2 regions of the Thalassotalea fonticola genome follow, and region 1 is predicted to be linked to the other one. Evidence: predicted binding sites of a transcription regulator. Region 1 holds the regulator's gene; the other holds the start of a gene.

Region 1 (3,435 bases):
ATGTTGCTGGCAATGATCTTCTGGTACAAACAATGCGAAAAAAATATCAACCGGTTTATCATCAATAGCATCAAATATAACGGGTTTATCTGTTGTCAGTAAGACCGCTACAGGGCTTTCACTATTATTGATTTTACCGTGTGGAATAGCAATGCCATTGCCAATACCGGTACTACTCAATTTTTCTCTTTTAGTTAAACTGTTCAACAATTCTTTTGCTGTTGCGCTGCTAATTTTATTAGCTGCAATTGCACTAATTTGTTCTAGAATGTTTTTTTTACTTTTCCCCTGTACTGCACATAGAGTGCAGTCAGGGCTTAATAGTTGGTCTAATTTCATAGTTAGTGATGAGCTAATTTAGCCTTATGTTTGAGCACTTGCCTATCTAATTTATCGATCAGACCGTCAATTGCCGCATACATATCTGCATGGTTGGCTGAGGCGAATATTTCACCGGCATTTACATGTAACGTTGCTTCAGCGATTTGTTGTAATTTCTCTACTTTCAGTACCACATATACATTATTTATGTGATCAAAATGCCTTTCTAATTTTTGCAGTTTTCCATCAACATATGAACGCATAGAATCGGTAACTTCAACATGATGACCGGATAGATTAATTTGCATAAGCTTTGTCCTTTTTTGTTGGTTTAAAGTAAACTTTTTCTTTGATTAGAAGGTGGTATTCCTAACGACTCTCTATATTTTGCAATCGTTCGTCGTGCAACATTAATGCCTTGAGCACTGAGTAGCTCAGCCATTTTGCTATCGCTCAATGGTTTAGCAACTATTTCAGCATCGATTAATTTTTTAATCAGTGCGCGTATTGCTGTAGATGAACATTCTCCACCATTTTCGGTACTTACGTGACTAGAAAAGAAGTATTTTAATTCAAATATACCTCTGGGAGTATGCATATACTTTTGCGTGGTTACACGAGAAATAGTTGATTCATGCATTTCAACTGCTTCAGCAATATCGTTTAACACCATAGGTCGCATAGCTTCAGCGCCGTGCTCAAAGAACCCTTGTTGTTGCTGAACAATACAATTAGATACTTTCAGTAAAGTATCGTTTCTACTTTCAAGTGATTTGATAAACCACTTGGCTTCTTGTAAGTGTGAGCGAATAAATTGACTATCTTCTGAAGATTTAGTTGTTTTTGCTATCGCCGCATACTGATTATTAATACCAATTTTAGGCGCTGTATCCGGGTTTAATTCTACTACCCAACGACCATTTTTTTTGAACACACTGACATCAGGAATTACGTATTGTTCGTCTTGCTTTACTATTGCATCGCCGGGTCTAGGGTTTAATGAGTGAATTAACTTCATCACTTCTTTTAACTGCGGCTCTTTTAATTTTGCTTTGCGCATGATCTGCCTAAAATCACGGTTTCCTAGCAAATCGATGTGTTCCTTGATCACTACTTTAGCCTCCGCGAGGAAAGGTGTTTCAGGATTAAACTGAGCAAGTTGAATAAGTAGACAATCGGCTATCGATTTTGCTCCAGAGCCGATAGGATCAAACATGTGAATGCGTTTTAGTACTGCTTCAATTTCGTCTAATTCAACTTCTTCATTTCCTAAACTAGATAAAATATCCTCACTGCTCACTGTAAGGTAGCCACTATCATCAATAGCATCAATTATTGCGATGGCAATGGTCCTGTCTGTATCTGAAAACGGGGTTAATTCCATTTGCCAAGTCAAATGATCTTGGATAGATTCTGTTGTTTCACCCTGATAAACATAGTCATCACTGTTGACGCCGCCCAGGCCAGTGTTTGAAGTACCGGCGCTAAAGCTTTCTTCCCAAGTTGAGTCTACCGATAGCTCTTCTGGAATTTCATTTTGTGTTAAAGCTTCAGAAGTGCTTATTTCATCGTGAGTAGGTTGTGCGTCTTCACTACCGTCAGTGGTATCTGCCGTTGCTTGTTTAGCATCTAAATGGGAATCTGAATTAGCATTATTCTCTTCTAGGTTACCAGACTCATCGACTTCTAATAAAGGGTTACTATCAAGAGCTTCTTGAATTTCTTGTTGGAGATCTAACGTAGAAAGCTGCAACAGTTTAATTGCCTGTTGCAACTGTGGAGTCATGGTTAAATGTTGCCCCATACGGAGCTGAAGACTAGGTCTCATTTTTTGAAAAATTCCAAATTTACATAACGTCAATATTATGTAAGTTAATTAGGGTTTGTTACACGGCTTTGCTGTTCTAAGCAATACACTATTAATATAACTATAGCTTGAATTTTTCACCTAGGTAGACATCTCGAACATGTTGATTACTTAAAACTTGTTCTGCATTACCTTCAGCGATTAATTCACCATGACTTACTATGTATGCGTGTTCACATACATCAAGAGTTTCTCGTACGTTGTGGTCGGTGATCAATACCCCAATACCACGATCTTTTAACTGTAAAATAATTTTTTTTATATCGCCAACTGAGATAGGGTCTACCCCAGCAAACGGCTCATCTAATAAAATAAATTTAGGATCAGCAGCCAGAGCCCTGGCTATTTCAACACGGCGCCTTTCACCACCAGATAAACTCTGGCCAGTATTCTCAACGATGTGGCCAATATTAAATTCTTCAACCAAACTCTCAAGTTTTTCTTGTCTGGCGATATCGTCTAGGTCTTTACGGGTTTGTAAAATGGCCATAATATTATCAAAAACGCTAAGCTTTCTAAATATTGACGCTTCTTGTGGCAAGTAACCTATGCCTTGTCGAGCTCTTTCATGCATAGGCAATAATGTTAAATTCTGTTCATTTAACACAACTGAGCCTTCATCGCTTGGCACTAAACCAACGATCATATAAAACGATGTAGTTTTACCTGCACCATTGGGACCGAGTAGGCCGACAATTTGCCCTGAATTTACCGTTAAACTGACATCTTTTACTACTTTTCGACCGCTGTAGGATTTAGCAAGGTTTAGTGCTTTTAGGGTTGCCGTCATATTATTGTTCTTTATCTTGCTCTATTTCATTGTTTATTTTAGGTGAGACATCTTTATCTTCTGGTTTAACTTCAGGCTTCAAGATAGTCGTTACAGTACTCGCACTTTCTGCATTGAGCTGTTCAGTTGCAATGTTATAGGTAATAATATCGCCTTTTACCATACTGCCTTCTTGGCTTACCGATGCATTACCTTTTATGATAATGGTCTGTGTGGTTGGTGAATAAGCCACTTCATCTGCTTGTAATTCAATTTTTTGGCCGTCATCAAGAATTTGGCTAAAACGTGCGGGTTTACCTATAGCTAAATAGTGTTTAAGGTCAGTACCTTCCAGATTCGTCACTTTTACTATATCTGCTTCAATGCTCAGAGTGCCCTGAGTGATTTTCACATCTTCCATATAGCTGGCAATTTTATTTTTTAAATCACTCGATTGTTTTTTCGCGACAATCACTAT
Region 2 (3,435 bases), 1.9 Mb from region 1:
CCATATCTAAAAATGAATTTGATTGTGGCCATAAATGGGCATCTTCCCAAATAACCGTATCACCCCATAAGTTGGATTGCGGCCATAAGTGAGCTTGCGGCCATAAGTGAGCTTGCGGCCATAAGTGGGCTTGCGGCCATAAGTGGGCTTGTGGCCATAAATGAGCTTGTGGCCATAAATGAGCTTGTGGCCATAAATGAGCTTGAGGCCATAAATGAGCTTGTGGCCATAAATGAGCTTGTGGCCATAAGTGAGCTTGTGGCCATAAATGAGCTTTATTATATAAGCCATCCCATTCAAAGCCTTCAACACCTAAGATATAAAAATCACCACTGTCTTCACCGCGGCGAGCCGGACCAGCATAATGTTGTGAATCATTTATTTCATTGGCAATGTCCATACCTTGATTGGCGCAACCAACTTTGTCACTGGCAACTGCCCATGGGGCATTAATCATGCCAGCACCTTGTTGAAAGATACTGTAAGACAATTCACCTTCACCTTGCGTACCTGCTAAGGCAGAAGATATTAAGCGACATTTAATATCATCAGGCGTTAAGTAAGGATCGTTTTGCAGCATAAGAGCTGCAACACCACTTGCCACAGCAGTTGATTGCGATGTGCCCGATAATAAAAAGTAACCATTACCATCCGCATATTCAGGGTAGTCTTTATAAATTTTTGATTTATGGCTCATTAAACCTTGCATATGACCACCTGGAGCAACAAGTTCAGGCTTAACAAAACCTTCTACTGTAGGGCCTGCACTTGAAAATGACGTAACGAAATCATCAGAAAGATCAAACGGAGTGTAATTATCTGAAGTCGCACCAATAGTTATTACGTAAGGGTTATTTCCTGGTACGCCAATAGACATTGCTTCTGAACCACTATTGCCGGCAGAAGCAAAAACGGTGATACCTTCTTGCCAAGCGACCATTAAGGCTTGATTGATTGGATCTTGCCAATAAAACGACTGTGGTTTAGCACTAAAAGAAAGGTTTAATACTTTAATGTTATGCTTTTCGCGATTTTCTACAACGTACTCAATTGCCTTTAAAACATCGCTATAAGTTGAGCTACCATTAGCATCAAACGCTTTAACTACCGTTAACTCTACATCAGGGGCAATACCATTGTACGAATCTACTTGTTCACCATTGCTGTTATAGGTAGTTGAGCTATTACTAATTAAACTGGTGATGTGTGTACCATGACCATATTCATCTTTTGATGCTTTACTGCCTTTAAGCACACTATGGTGATGAATTTTACGTTTTTTGCCAACACTGTTTTTAGTTATACCATCAAATTTTGCAGCGCCACTATCAATAATAGCTACCCCGATCCCATTCCCTGTGATGCCTTGAGAATGCAGTTGGCTTGCGCCTACTTGTGTTGGAAAGTAGGTATTGCGTTCATCAGCCTGTTTACCTGATTTAGCATGCAACTTATGTGCACTCAGTTTGACTTTCTCATCAGAAAACAAACGTATCATAGGATGGTTATTACGAACCAGATCAGCTTGCTGATTTGTTAACAAAGCGGAAATCGCTTGTATCACAGAATAGTTGTGAACAACCTCACCACCAACAGATTCTATGGCAGATATCAAGGTTGGTTTGCTCGCGCCCTGCACGATATAAGAGCCCTTATGTAAATTAGGGCTGTTAGAAATAAAAAGAAACGCTGCTACAGAAAGTAGCAGCAAGGTACTTAGCGCAGACCTTATTATTGTTATTTTTTTTAATGAATTCAGATTCATAAATCACACCAGTTAAAATTAATCTACTTTCGATAAAGCCAGATTCGTGCCAAAAAGAATAGAAATCATCTCCGCCCCTTATTTTTAAGGGATTTAACATAACAAACAGATAAAAATAAATCTAGGACATTTATGCAATTAAAAATATATGGCGAAAAGCGCAAAAATTAATGGCGAAGGAATAATTTGGCGAATAAAATATGGCGACACAAAGGGAAAATATGGCGACCGGTGATATTCCTAATGAAAAAGTAATTATCAATAGATTGACAATTTTCTGCAGCAAATAAGTCGAAGGACTGTAAATATGTGACTCTAGTAGTTAAATTTGAAGAGCATCAATCAAAACTTTGATGGCGCTTAATACCGTGTTGAGTTAACTTTTTATGAAGATGAGTACGATCAATCATTAATGATTTAGCAACTTCTGTAATATTACCGTTATATTGTTCTATTTTTTTTAATAAATATTCACGCTCCATTAACTGCTTAAACTCTTTTAACGATAATTGTTCATCGTCAAGCGCGAGTTTTAACTTAGAGTTTTGAATTTCTTCGGGAATATCGATTTGAGTTAAATGCTCTCCCCCCATAATAATCATTCGTTCAACAGCATTGAGCAATTCCCTGACATTACCGGGCCAGGCATATTGGCTCAATATATCATTGCAGTTATCATCAATTGTCTTTATTGCCATGCCATTACGTTGACAAATAATGTCAATGAAATGTTCAACCAATAATGAGATATCACTACTGCGCTCTCGTAATGAAGGTGATTTTATTGGAATCACATTGATCCGATAAAACAAGTCCTCGCGAAATAAACCTTGTTCAATTTGTGCTTTTAAATCTTTATGACTCGCCGCTAATAAGCGTACATCTACTTTCGTAATTTTATCCGAACCCACTTTCTGTAATTCGTTACTTTCTAACACTCGCAATAAACTTGATTGTGAGCTGAGTGGCATATCGGCAATCTCATCAAGGAATAAGGTACCTTTGTCTGCTGTTTCAAAAAAACCTTTTTTATGTTTATCGGCACCGGTAAATGCACCTTTAACATGGCCAAATAAGGCACTATCTATCAAGTCATTTGGAATTGCTGAACAATTCACCGTAACTAGCGCGTGATCCGATCGTTTGCTTTGTTGATGAACTTGTTTCGCAATCAACTCTTTGCCGGTGCCGCTTTCACCTGAAATTAACACTGCAACATCACTTTTCGCAACCTTGCTTATCTCCAGACGAAGTTTATCCATTAGCGGGTGTTCACCCAAAAGCTCACTTTGTTGAGCCCCTTCTAAATTTGAAACCCGTGTTTTTAGTTTTTGAAAGTCCAGACAATTTTTAATGGTGACTAATAATTTGTCGACATTAAAAGGCTTTTCAATGAAATCATAAGCCCCTAACTTTAACGTCTGTGCTGCTTCATTGAGCGAGGCATTACCCGAAATAAAAATAACCGGTGTTGCTATGTTTTCGCTCAGCATTTGTTTAAACAGCTCAATGCCACTGCTTTTGCCAAGCCTTATATCAATGATTGCCACATCGAAAAACTCGTCCAACAAACAAGAAAACGCTTTATCTGCCTGCAAACAGCTTGTGACCGTATAACCTTCCGGTTGAAGACAAGCTTTAATGCTACGACAAATATTTATTTCATCATC

Evidence for each region. Region 1 encodes sigma-54, which starts transcription at its own class of promoters, with help from an activator protein. Its sites were predicted from a motif close to GTTGGCACGNNNNTNGNNT; they were not measured.
Region 2: the regulator sigma-54 is predicted to act here: its motif matches at 1,801-1,819, upstream of RI844_RS03290 (S8 family peptidase).

The regions. Positions count from the first base shown of each region.
Region 1 is NZ_CP136600.1:2,688,651-2,692,085, reverse strand. Features, by position in the region: gene ptsN (PTS IIA-like nitrogen regulatory protein PtsN) at 1-339, opposite strand, end outside; gene hpf (ribosome hibernation promoting factor) at 342-629, opposite strand; gene RI844_RS10815 (RNA polymerase factor sigma-54) at 653-2,149, opposite strand; gene lptB (LPS export ABC transporter ATP-binding protein) at 2,250-2,978, opposite strand; gene lptA (lipopolysaccharide transport periplasmic protein LptA) at 2,980-3,435, opposite strand, start outside.
Region 2 is NZ_CP136600.1:800,788-804,222, reverse strand. Features, by position in the region: gene RI844_RS03290 (S8 family peptidase) at 1-1,765, opposite strand, end outside; gene RI844_RS03285 (sigma-54-dependent transcriptional regulator) at 2,104-3,435, opposite strand, start outside.